2 regions of the Pseudomonas sp. IT-P253 genome follow, and region 1 is predicted to be linked to the other one. Evidence: riboswitches for the same ligand, from Rfam matches in the RefSeq annotation. Region 1 holds a riboswitch; the other holds the start of a gene.
The links. Region 1 has a riboswitch for cobalamin ahead of cobW (cobalamin biosynthesis protein CobW). Riboswitches for the same ligand answer to the same signal wherever they lie in the genome.

Region 1 (6,275 bases):
GGCATCGAACAGACGGATCAAGTTGGCAAAGGCATCACGGAAGAACCCGGAGACACGCAGGGTCACGTCCACGCGTGGACGGTCCAGCACGCTCAACGGCAAGATTTCGAAATCATCGACCCGCTGACTGCCGGTGGCCCAGACCGGGCGCACGCCCATCAGCGCCATGGCTTGCGCGATGTCATCGCCGCCCGTGCGCATGGTCGCGGTGCCCCACACCGACAGGCCGAGCTGACGCAAGTGATCGCCATGGTCCTGCAGGTGCCGCTCAAGAATCAGGTTTGCTGACTGGAAACCGATGCGCCATGCGGTGGTGGTTGGCAGATTGCGCACGTCCACTGAATAGAAGTTGCGCCCGGTGGGCAGCACGTCCAGTCGACCGCGACTGGGTGCACCGCTTGGGCCGGCCGGGACGAAACGCCCGCTCAGGGCGTCAAGCAAGCCGCGCATTTCCGCCGGTCCGCAGGCGTCCAGACGTGGAGCGACCACTTCGCGCAGGTGGTGGAGGATGTCGCTAACATCGGTCCACACAAAATCCTGTAGGAGCGAGCTTGCTCGCGATGGAGTGTCAGTCGACATTAATCTGGCTGACACTCCATCGCGAGCAAGCTCGCTCCTACAGGGGTCATTCAGTGTTTGCGAGATCAGTTGCGCGGCGAACAGTTCCAGGCGTTCGCGGGTGTCACCCGCCGTGCGCCAGAGCTCGTCGTTGATCGACAACAAAGCATCCGGGCGAGGTCCGTTCCAGGGCTCGGCCAATGCACAATCCAGCGGATCAAAGCCCAATTCGAACGCCTTGGCCAACGCCCGCAACAAACTCGACTGCGCACCGCGGCCATCGCCACGGGGAATACGCAGCAAGGCCAGCAACGTGTCTATGCGCAAACGCCCGGTGGGCGACTCGCCGAAGATGTGCAGGCCATCGCGGATCTGCGACTCTTTCAAGTCACATAAGTAGGTGTCCAGACGCGGCAACCAGATCGCAGCATCGGCATCGCTGTCGAGCTTTTCGTCCAGCTGCAGTTCACGGTCGATGTGCGTATCGCGCACCAGCTGCAGGATGTCGCGCTGCAACTCCCGGGCGCGGCGCGGATCGAGCAGTTGCGCTTCGTAATATTCGTCGGCCAGCAGTTCGAGGTTGCGCAGCGGCCCGTAGGTTTCGGCGCGGGTCAGTGGCGGCATCAGGTGATCGATGATCACCGCCTGCGTGCGACGCTTGGCCTGGGCGCCCTCGCCCGGGTCGTTGACGATAAACGGATAAATGTTCGGCAGCGGCCCGAGCAGCGCGTCCGGCCAGCAATTTTCCGACAGCCCGACACCTTTGCCCGGCAACCATTCGAGGTTGCCGTGCTTGCCAACGTGAATCACACCGTGGGCGCCGTAGGTGTCGCGCAGCCAGAAGTAGAACGCCAGATACCCGTGGGGCGGCACCAGGTCCGGGTCGTGATAAACCGCACTCGGATCAACCTGATAACCGCGCGCCGGCTGAATGCCGACGAACGTCAGGCCAAAGCGCAGACCAGCAATCATCATCCGTCCGCCGCGGAACATCGGATCGCTTTGCGGGGTGCCCCAGCGTTCGAGCACGGCTTGGCGATTGGCCTCGGGCAAGGCATTGAACATGCGGCTGTAATCGTCGAGCGCGAGGCTTTGCTGGCAGGGACGCTGATCAAGGGTGTCGAGGTCGTTGCTGACGCCACCGAGCAATTGCTGGATCAACGCGGTGCCGCTGTCGGGCAACCCGGCCGGTAGCGGATAACCTGCTTGATGAAGCGCCTGCAAGATATTCAGCGCCGAGGCGGGTGTGTCGAGGCCAACGCCATTACCGATGCGCCCGTCACGGGTCGGGTAATTGGCGAGGATCAGCGCAATGCGCTTTTCGCCGTTCGGTACACGCGCCAGGTCGATCCAGCGCCGCGCCAGTTCAGCGACAAAATCCATGCGTTCCGGTTGCGCTCGGTAGCACACCACGTCCGACTGGCTGCGCTCACTGCGCCAGGCCAGGTCCTTGAAACTGATCGGACGGCTGATGATCCGCCCATCCAGTTCCGGCAGTGCGATGTGCATCGCCAGGTCTCGTGGACCGAGGCCTTGTTCGCTGGCGCGCCAACCGGGCTCATTGTCCTGGGCACAGATCGCCTGAATCACTGGAATATTGCGGCGAAACGGCCGCAGATGCGGCGCTTCGGGGCTGGACTGGGCGAAGCCGGTGGTATTGAGAATCACCGAGGCGCAGGCTTCATCCAACAGGTCCTCGACCACCGTCAGGCAGCCGGGCTCTTTCAAACTGGCCACCGCAATGGGCAACGGGTTTAACCCCGCCGCCTGCAAGCGCTGGCAGAAAATATCGATGAAACCGGTGTTTGCCGCCTGCAAGTGCGAGCGGTAAAACAGCACCGCCGCCACCGGCTGATTGGCCTGCCAGTCGGCTTGCCAATCGCTCAACTCAGCGGGGCTCTTGTGCGGGTAGTAGATCGCGGTGCGCGGCAGGGTTTGTGGTTCGGCCCAGGCATAGTCGCGACCCAGCCAACGACTGGCCAGGCAGCGGAAAAAATCCAGGGCATTGCTCATGCCGCCCTGACGCAAAAACTGCCAGAGCCGGTCCCGGTCGCAAGCAGCCACGGTGCTCAGGTCACTGAGCTCCGGGTCCGGGCGGTCATCCCCCGGCACCAGAATCAACTGCACGCCACGCTGGGACAATTCCACCAGCCGCTCAATGCCGTAACGCCAATAGGCGATGCCGCCATGCAACGAGATCAGAATCACCTTGGCGTGGCGCAGCACTTCGTCGACATACAAGTCGACTGACGCATGATTTTGCACCTGCATCGGATTTGCCAGGCGCACGCTCGGGTAATCGTCGGGCAATTGCTGCGCGGCTTCGGCGAGCAGCGCGAGGCTGGAATCACCGCTGCACAGAATCACCAGCTCGGCGGGGGTTTGTCCAAGGTCGGCAATGTTGTCATCCGACACGAAACCGCCGGGCTGGGTCCTGAGCAGGTGCATGGCTTAAACGCTGAGCGCAACGCGCAGTTGCGCTTCGAGTTGAGCGGCGTCCAGCGCCTGGCCGATCAGTACCAGACGTGTGGTGCGCACTTCTTCGGCGCCCCACTGACGATCGAAATGCTTGTCGAAACGCGTGCCCACGCCCTGAATCAGCAGACGCATCGGTTTGTTCGGGATGGCGGCGAAGCCTTTGACCCGCAGGATGCCGTGCTTGACCACCAGTTGAGTCAGCACGTCCATCAGCAGGCTTTCGTCGGCCTGCGGCAGTTCAATCGAAATGGAATCGAAGGCGTCGTGGTCGTGATCGTCCTCGCCTTCATGGTGATGGTCGTGGTGGCTGTGACGGCTGTCGATGTGTTCTTCGGAACCGGCGCCGAGGCCGATTAACACGTCCAGTGGCACGCGACCGCTGCTGGCTTCGATGATTTTCACCGCAGGCGGCAGTTCTTCAGCGACTTCCAGGCGCACGCGAGCCAGGTCTTCAGCGCTGATCAGGTCGGCCTTGTTGAGGATCACCAGGTCGGCGCTGGCCAGTTGGTCGGCAAACAGTTCGTGCAGTGGCGACTCGTGGTCCAGGTTCGGATCGAGTTTGCGCTGGGCGTCGACCTGGTCCGGGAATGCAGCGAAAGTACCCGCCGCCACCGCAGGGCTATCGACGACGGTGATGACCGCATCAACGGTGCAGGCGCTGCGGATTTCCGGCCACTGGAAGGCTTGAACCAGCGGCTTTGGCAGGGCCAGGCCCGAGGTTTCGATGAGGATGTGATCGAGGTCGCCGCGACGGGCAACCAGTTCGCGCATCACCGGGAAGAATTCTTCCTGGACGGTGCAGCACAGGCAACCGTTGGCCAATTCGTAGACGCGGCCATTGGCTTCTTCTTCGGTGCAACCGATCGCGCATTGCTTGAGGATTTCGCCGTCAATGCCCAACTCGCCAAACTCATTGACGATCACCGCGATACGGCGGCCCTGAGCGTTGTCGAGCATGTGCCGCAACAAGGTGGTTTTGCCCGAGCCGAGGAAGCCGGTAACGATGGTGACAGGGAGTTTGGCCAGTGTTTTCATCGGATGCCCTTTGGCAAGGTGGCGGGCAAACGGGACGACGACCGGCAACGCGATCACGCGTGCCTGAAGAGTTCGCCACCGGATCACCCCGCCCGGTTGTAGTGAGAATCTGTGTCGAGGCAGGTCTCCTGGCTGACGGTGCGCCGGGCCGTTGGCCTGGCATTCGCTGCGCCTTCCCGCGAACCCGTTGGACCGGGTTTGCAGTGGCGTGGCAGCGAACATCACCGTTCACAGTTGCGGGGGCAGCCGCGGCATCGACCGCGTTCCCTTCTTAGCTTCGGCACCGCCGAAGAACCTCGAAAGCGCAAGGCTACGCATCGTCTTGAGGCGGGTCAATGTCTTGTGGTACCGCCAGGACGCCTTCGCGGGCAAGCCTCGCTCCTACTGAACGGCGGCGTTCCTCGTAGGAGCGAGGCTTGCCCGCGAAGAATCCACCTCGGTGCCGAGTTGAGAACCTTTGCCAATTGACGCCCATCCCCCACCCATGCTCTCCTACGCACCTTGTTACGGGTGCCCTTCACAGGGTGAAACGGGAAACCGGTGAATCATGTGCTTTACTCTAAAGCCATGTCAGTCCGGTGCTGCCCCCGCAACGGTAAGCGAGTGAAGAGTCAAATCCACTGTGCCAGCAGTTCGGCATGGGAAGGTGATTCTTGCAGGTTTCGGTTGACGCCAAAGCCCCTCGTGAGCCCGGAGACCGGCCCGTAACACAAAGTGACGATTACGTTCACTGAATAACAAACCCGCGGTGGGCGGGCGCTGTTTGAATTTCTGCGTGCCCGACTCGCAGGGGTTTTCCATGCGCTCTCTCCACTTGCCGACAGACCAGAGGGAAGCGCCATGTCGACCATCACCAGCACCAACCACAGCACCAACCACAGCACCGCCAGCACCACCACAACCCTGAGCCAACGCCTGACCGCCGCCGTGTGTGCGTCGATTCTTGGCGCGTGCCTTGTGTACTTCGCCGGTTTCTCGCACATCGCAGCGGTGCACAACGCCGCGCACGATACCCGTCACAGCTCCGCCTTCCCGTGCCATTGAGACCTGCTGACATGATCAAGCGTATTGCGCAAACCGCAGGCTTTACCGGGCTGCTGGCCGCCCTGTTACTGACATTGCTGCAGAGCTTTTGGGTGGCTCCGCTGATTCTTCAGGCGGAAACCTATGAAAAATCCGAGCCTGCCGCGGTTGTAGCTCATGAGCACACCGAAGGTGCCATGGCCGCTCATACCCATGACGCCGAAGCCTGGGAGCCGGAAGACGGCTGGCAGCGCGTGTTGTCCACCACCGGTGGCAACCTGGTGGTCGCGGTCGGTTTTGCGTTGATGCTCGCGGGCCTGTACACCTTGCGCGCGCCAACCAAAACCGCGCAGGGCCTGCTCTGGGGCCTGGCCGGTTACGCAACCTTCGTGCTCGCGCCGACCCTCGGCCTGCCACCGGAATTGCCGGGCACCGCTGCGGCTGACCTGGCTCAACGGCAGATCTGGTGGATCGGCACTGCGGCTTCTACCGCCGTCGGTATCGCACTGATCGTATTCAGCCGTCACTGGCTGATGAAAGTGCTGGGCGTGGCGATTCTCGCAGTTCCGCATGTGATCGGTGCGCCGCAACCGGAAGTCCATTCGATGCTGGCCCCAGAAGCCCTGGAGTCTCAGTTCAAAATCGCTTCGCAGCTGACCAACGTAGCGTTCTGGCTGGCCCTGGGCCTGATCAGTGCCTGGTTGTTCCGCCGTAAAAGCGATGGCCACTACCACGCATGACTGACACCCGCGTAGCGCCGACTTTAGTGGTCGGCCTGGGCTGCCAGCGCGGCTGTCCCGTCAGTACGCTACGGGCGCTGCTCGATCAGGCGCTGCAGGCTCATCAAATCGAACTTCACCAGATCAAGGCCCTGGCCAGCATCGATCTGAAGCGCGATGAACCTGGCCTGATCGAACTGGCCGCGCAGCTGGGGTTACCGATAATGTTTTTCAGCAGCGAACAATTGGCGCGCTATCAACCTCAACTCAGCCACCACTCGCAGATCGCGTTCGAGCGCACCGGCTGCTACGGCGTGGCGGAAAGTGCCGCCCTGGCCCTGGCAGAACTACGGGCTCAGGCGCCGGTAAAACTGCTGATTACGCGACAAAAATATGCCCAGGCAACCTTGGCATTGGCCGGGCCTGCGTAAAATCCTCGATAATCCTCGCCTTCGATCATGA
Region 2 (6,275 bases), on a different contig from region 1:
AGTCCGGAGGGATCGCCTTGGCGACCAGGTCCGGGTTTTGCGGATCGACGCGAATGTCGACATGCTGGCCGTAATAGCTGAACGGCCAGCCATAGAACGCGCCGTCCTTGACCGAGGTGATGTAGTCCGGCACCAGGTCGCTACCGATTTCGTCTCGCTCGTTGACCGCCGTCCACAAGGCGCCGCTGTGTGGCTCCCACGCCATGCCGTTGGGGTTACGCAGGCCCGAGGCGAAGATCCGGTGATTGCCGGTGGCTCGGTCGACTTCCCAGATCGCCGCGCGACCTTCTTCCTTATCCAGACCGTTTTCGGCGACGTTACTGTTCGAGCCCACCGTGACGTACAGCTTGCTACCGTCTTTGCTGGCGATGACGTTTTTGGTCCAGTGATGATTCAACGGACCGGCTGGCAAGTCGACTACTGTGATCGGCGGCGAGGTGATCGCCGTATTGCCGTTTTCATAGTGGAAACGCAACAAGCGGTCGGTGTCGGCCACGTAGAGGTCATTGCCGACCAGCGTCATGCCGAAGGGGGAGTTCAGGTGTTCGAGGAATACCGTGCGGGTTTCGGCGATGCCATCGTGGTCCTTGTCTCGCAGCAGCGTGATGCGGTTCGGACTCGGTACGGCCGCGCCGGCGCGGCCCATGACTTTGCCCATGATCCAGCCGCGAATGCCTTTGCCATCATCGGGTTTCGGTGGTGCGTTGGTTTCGGCCACCAGCACGTCGCCGTTGGGCAACACGTAGAGCCAGCGCGGGTGATCGAGGCCTTCCGCAAAGGCCGCGACCTGAGTTCCGGCGGCTGCAATGGGTTTTGCGCCGGCCGGCCAGCCAATCGCCGGGGCGATGTTCACCGTAGGGATCAGGGTCTTGTTGGGTTCTGGCAGTTTTGGCGAGGGACCCGTGCCGTCGGAGACTTGCAGGCTGGAGGTTTCACTACAGGCGGCGAGCCCTCCGGCGAGCGCGATGACGAACACGAGTTGGGGGATGCGCATGCTGGATGTCTCTATGAATGCCCTATCCATTCATAGAGACGCCGAGTGGATTGAAGGTTCAACCGATCAGCCGCGTGCTTCCTTGAATAGCACGGCGATGCCCGGGTGATAGTTGCCCGCTTCATTGCGCAGTTTTCGGTACGCATAGGGGAAATACCAGGCGACGGCGCAGCTGTGTTCCTTCTGCAGGTCGTCGACCATGTCCTGGAGTTCTTCCGGCGTGGCGCCATGCTGGGCCTTTTGCGGCGCGACAAACAGGCAGCCGAGTTTCAGGTCGCTGGCGTAGCTGATTTTCTTCGCGTCGCTGGTGATATCAAGCAGGGCTTGAGTCAGGTTCAGGCTATTGACCCGAGGCCAGCGCTGCGTCGCCTGGAGGTAGGCGCGTTCTTCGGGGGTAGCGATAAACAGATCGGCGCGCGCATTGCGTTCGCCTTCTTCGGTTTGCTTGCGGGTCGACGTTTGTTGCAGCGTGACCATTTCCGCCATCCAGGCTGCAGTGGAAAGCAGCCCGAGGTTGGCTTTTTCATCGAACCAGTACGGGGTTTCGTTATCGCCGCGCACAGCGTTGTAGCGGTCGATACAGATAAACCAGCGCTCCAGCACCGGGCGCAGGAATTCCAGCTTCGGATTGCTGATGATCATGCCTTGCATGTTGCTCACCCTTGTTATTTTGATTGCGGTTATGGCTCTTTGATATCATTGCTCGCGCTGTGACACAACCTTGGCGTCAGCCGATTGACCGGCGGCAGTATATCGTTCACCGGCGTTCTGTCTTCATTTGACGCTCCATCCCCAACCCTCTAACCTTCGCGGCTTGTTTCAGGTGCTCTGTGACCCTGGTCGACAGAGTGAAACAGGGAAGCCGGTGAGTCACCCCTTCAAACGAAGGGGATCACGATCCCGGCGCTGCCCCCGCAACGGTAAATGAGTGAAGACTGTGCCTTGAGCCACTGTGTCGACTGTCGACATGGGAAGGCGCGCAGTCCGGCGTATCGCTGCTCATGAGCCCGGAGACCGGCCTGATTCATCCAGCGGCATCACGGTGGGCGATGCCAGGCTTTTTTCCGCCTATTCTTGTGCCTGCCCGCCGTTATCCAGCCTCAACGGAGAGCTCCCCCATGACTGATTCCCCTGATCGTGACGAACGCCATCTGGCGCGCATGCAGCGCAAAAAAGCCGTGATCGACGAACGCATCGCTAACTCCCCGAATGAATGCGGCCTGCTGTTGGTGCTGACCGGCAACGGTAAAGGTAAAAGCAGTTCGGCCTTCGGCATGCTGGCCCGGTCCATGGGCCACGGCATGCAATGCGGCGTGGTGCAGTTCATCAAGGGGCGCAACAGCACTGGCGAAGAGTTGTTTTTCCGGCGCTTCCCGGAGCAGGTGCGTTTTCATGTGATGGGCGAGGGCTTCACGTGGGAGACCCAGGATCGCCAGCGCGATATCGCTGCCGCCGAAGCTGCCTGGGCCGTGTCGCAGCAACTGCTGCGCGATCCGTCGATTGGCCTGGTGGTGCTCGATGAGTTGAACATCGCACTGAAGCACGGCTATCTGGATCTCGATCTAGTGCTCAGCGATTTGCAGGCCCGTCCGCCGATGCAACACGTGGTCGTCACCGGTCGCGGCGCCAAGCCGGAGATGATCGAACTGGCCGATACCGTCACCGAAATGGGCGTAATCAAGCACGCGTTCCAGGCCGGGATCAAAGCGCAAAAAGGCGTCGAACTGTGAGTCAACCACGTCATTGCCCGGCGGTACTGATTGCCGCGCCGGCTTCCGGTCAGGGCAAGACCACCGTCACCGCCGCGCTGGCCCGTTTGCATCGCAATCAGGGGCGCAAGGTTCGCGTGTTCAAATGCGGCCCGGACTTTCTCGACCCGATGATTCTCGAGCGCGCCAGCGGTGCGCCGGTGTACCAATTGGACATGTGGATGGTCGGCGAGCAGGAGAGTCGCCGGCTGTTGTGGGAAGCTGCCGGCGAAGCCGACTTGATCCTGATCGAAGGCGTCATGGGGTTGTTCGACGGTACGCCCTCCAGCGCTGACCTGGCGCGGCACTTCGGTGTGCCGGTGCTCGCTGTGATCGACGGCACGGCCATGGCGCAGACATTTGGCGCACTGGCCCTGGGGCTCGCGCGTTATCAGCCGGACTTGCCATTTGCCGGTGTGTTGGCCAACCGCGTCGGCACGCTGCGTCACGCACAATTGCTCGAAGGCAGCCTGACCGAAGGTTTGCGCTGGTACGGCGCCTTGTCGCGGGAAACCGGGATCGAATTACCGAGTCGGCACCTGGGGTTGGTTCAGGCCAGTGAGTTGAACGATCTCGATGTGCGCCTCGATGCGGCGGCGGATGCCTTGGCCAGTAGTTGTGAGGTCGCGCTGCCTCCGGCGGTGGAATTCGCCGCCCCGGATGTGATCGCGGCTGAGCCGTTACTGGCTGGCGTGCGGATAGCGGTCGCCCGCGACGAAGCGTTTGCATTCACCTATGGCGCGAGCCTGGATTTGCTGCGAGCCATGGGCGCCGAGCTACTGTTTTTCTCGCCGATCCGTGATGCCCGATTACCGGAGGCAGACAGCCTTTACCTGCCCGGCGGCTATCCTGAATTGCACCATGTGGCGCTGGCACAGAATGACACGATGCTGAGCGCGATCCGTGCGCACCACGTGGCGGGCAAACCGTTGTTGGCCGAGTGTGGCGGCATGCTTTATCTGCTCGATTCGTTGACCGATGTCGAAGGCGCACGCGCTGAGCTGGTTGGCCTGCTGAGCGGTGATGCGGTGATGCAGAAGCGTCTGGCCGCGTTAGCGTTACAAGCGGTCGAACTGCCCGAAGGTGTGTTGCGCGGGCATACCTATCATCACTCGTTGACCAGCACCGAGCTTGAGCCGATTGCTCGGGGGCTGAGCCCTAACGGTGGGCGCGGGGCGGAGGCGGTTTATCGTGAGGGGCGGATGACCGCTTCCTACGTGCACTTCTATTTTCCTTCCAATCCGACCGCTGTAGCCGCGTTGTTTGCGCCTGATCATGACACCGCCTTCGCGAGCAAGCTCGCTCCCACAGTTGATCACCTAACCCCTGTGGGAGCGAGCCTGCTCGCGAAGCGGCCATGACCGACAACGCATTCTCCGAAGCCGAACGCGCAGCGGTTTACCGAGCCATCTGCGAACGCCGCGACATGCGTCACTTCAGCGGCGGCAGCGTCGAGCCAGAGTTGCTCAGGCGCCTGCTCGAAGCCGCGCATCAGGCGCCGAGTGTCGGCCTGATGCAGCCTTGGCGTTTCATCCGCATCAGCGATCGGGCCCTGCGCGGCGAGATTCAGGTGCTGGTGGAAGAAGAGCGTATCCGCACCGCCGAAGCCCTCGGCGAGCGCACCGACGAATTCATGAAGCTCAAGGTCGAAGGCATCAACGACTGCGCCGAAGTGCTGGTCGCCGCGTTGATGGATGATCGCGAGCGGCATATTTTCGGCCGTCGCACCTTGCCGGAAATGGACATGGCTTCGTTATCGTGTGCGATCCAGAACCTCTGGCTGGCCTCCCGCGCCGAAGGGCTGGGCATGGGCTGGGTCTCGCTGTTCGAACCGCAAGCATTGGCGGACCTGCTGGGGTTGCCAGTCGGCGCAAAGCCGATGGCGGTGCTTTGTCTCGGACCGGTCAAGGAGTTCTATCCGGCGCCGATGCTGGTGCTCGAAGGCTGGGCGCAGGCGCGTCCGCTCAGCGAATTACTGTATGAGAATTATTGGGGAGAGAGTCAATGAGTGTGGCGTTGTTGAGTGTCGCCGCCGTGGCGCTGGATGCGCTGCTGGGTGAACCCAAACGCTGGCATCCGCTGGTGGCGTTCGGCCGTTTTGCCGAGCGCATCGAGCAACGATTCAATGGTGGCGGTCGCGGCTGGCGCAGTCACGGCGTCACCGCGTGGGTGATCGCGGTAGTGCCGCTGACCTTGCTGGCCACGGCGTTGTCCTGGGCGCCTTATGTCGGCTGGATCGTCGAGATTCTCGCGCTCTATTGCGCCCTCGGCCTGCGCAGCCTCGGCGAGCACATCGAGCCGGTGGCCAAGGCTTTGCGCAGCGACGACCTGGACGAGGCGCGCCAACGCGTGAGTTACCTGGTCAGCCGTCAGACCAGTGAACTGGATAAAACCGAAGTCGCCCGTGCGGCCACCGAATCGGTATTGGAGAATGGCAGCGACGCGGTGTTTGCCGCGCTGTTCTGGTTTGCCGTGGCCGGCGCGCCGGGCGTGGTGCTCTACCGTTTGAGCAATACGCTGGATGCGATGTGGGGCTACCGCAACGAACGCTTCGAACGTTTCGGTTGGGCCGCGGCCAAAATCGACGACATCCTCAACTACATTCCTGCGCGACTGGTGGCATTGACCTACGCGCTGCTGGGCAAAACCCGACTGGCGCTCAAATGCTGGCGCACCCAGGGCCCGACTTGGGACAGCCCGAATGCCGGTCCGGTAATGGCCGCTGGTGCGGGAGCTCTCGGCGTCGAGTTGGGCGGAGCGGCGATTTATCACGGTGAACTGCATCAGCGTCCATCATTGGGCGAAGGCGTGCCAGCGGATGCCGACGCCATTGACCGTGGCTGGCAATTGGTCCAGCGCGGCGTCTGGTTATGGCTGCTGATTCTCTGCGTGGGGGCCGAATTTTATGCTTGAACACGGTGGTCGGTTACGTAAAGCGGCGCTCGATTACGGCATTGCCGAAGCCGATTGGCTCGACCTGTCCAGTGGCCTCGCGCCTTGGCCGTTTGCAGTTCCTGAGATTGCGCAGCAGGCCTGGGCGCGTTTGCCGGAAAGCGATGATGGCCTGGAGCAGGCTGCTTGCGATTATTACGGCGCCGCCCAGGTGTTGCCGGTTGCCGGTTCGCAAATGGCAATCCAGTTGCTGCCACGTTTGCGTCGGGCCGGCAAGGTTGGCGTGCTATCACCGTGTTACGCCGAACACGCCGAAGCATGGCGACGCAATGGCTACATTGTGCGTGAAGTGATGGAGCAGGAAGTCGACTTCTATCTCGACAGCTTTGACGTGCTGGTGGTGGTCAATCCGAACAATCCCACTGGCCTGAGCCTGCCCCCGAGCAGGCTGCTCGACTGGCACGCACGACTGGCTCAGCGCGGTGGCTGGCTGGTGGTCGACGAAGCGTTCATGGACAACACGCCATCCTTGAGCCTGGCGCCTTTTGCCCATCAGGTCGGTTTGATCGTGCTGCGCTCCTTCGGCAAGTTTTTCGGCCTGGCCGGTGTGCGGTTGGGTTTTGTCCTGGCCGAGCGCAAGT

Region 2: linked by a shared signal. The riboswitch ahead of cobO (cob(I)yrinic acid a,c-diamide adenosyltransferase) and the one ahead of cobW (cobalamin biosynthesis protein CobW) in region 1 are both predicted to bind cobalamin.

Annotation. Positions count from the first base shown of each region.
Region 1 is NZ_CATKPT010000011.1:434,073-440,347, forward strand. Features, by position in the region: gene cobN (cobaltochelatase subunit CobN) at 1-3,006, opposite strand, end outside; gene cobW (cobalamin biosynthesis protein CobW) at 3,010-4,071, opposite strand; cobalamin riboswitch at 4,172-4,385, opposite strand; cobalamin riboswitch at 4,563-4,792, shown strand; gene ACM6IR_RS07840 (CbtB domain-containing protein) at 4,912-5,115, shown strand; gene ACM6IR_RS07845 (CbtA family protein) at 5,127-5,834, shown strand; gene ACM6IR_RS07850 (cobalamin biosynthesis protein) at 5,831-6,244, shown strand.
Region 2 is NZ_CATKPT010000025.1:17,959-24,233, forward strand. Features, by position in the region: gene ACM6IR_RS15245 (PQQ-dependent sugar dehydrogenase) at 1-994, opposite strand, end outside; gene ACM6IR_RS15250 (hypothetical protein) at 1,061-1,645, opposite strand; cobalamin riboswitch at 1,799-2,032, shown strand; gene cobO (cob(I)yrinic acid a,c-diamide adenosyltransferase) at 2,113-2,724, shown strand; gene ACM6IR_RS15260 (cobyrinate a,c-diamide synthase) at 2,721-4,103, shown strand; gene bluB (5,6-dimethylbenzimidazole synthase) at 4,100-4,750, shown strand; gene cbiB (adenosylcobinamide-phosphate synthase CbiB) at 4,747-5,655, shown strand; gene cobD (threonine-phosphate decarboxylase CobD) at 5,648-6,275, shown strand, end outside.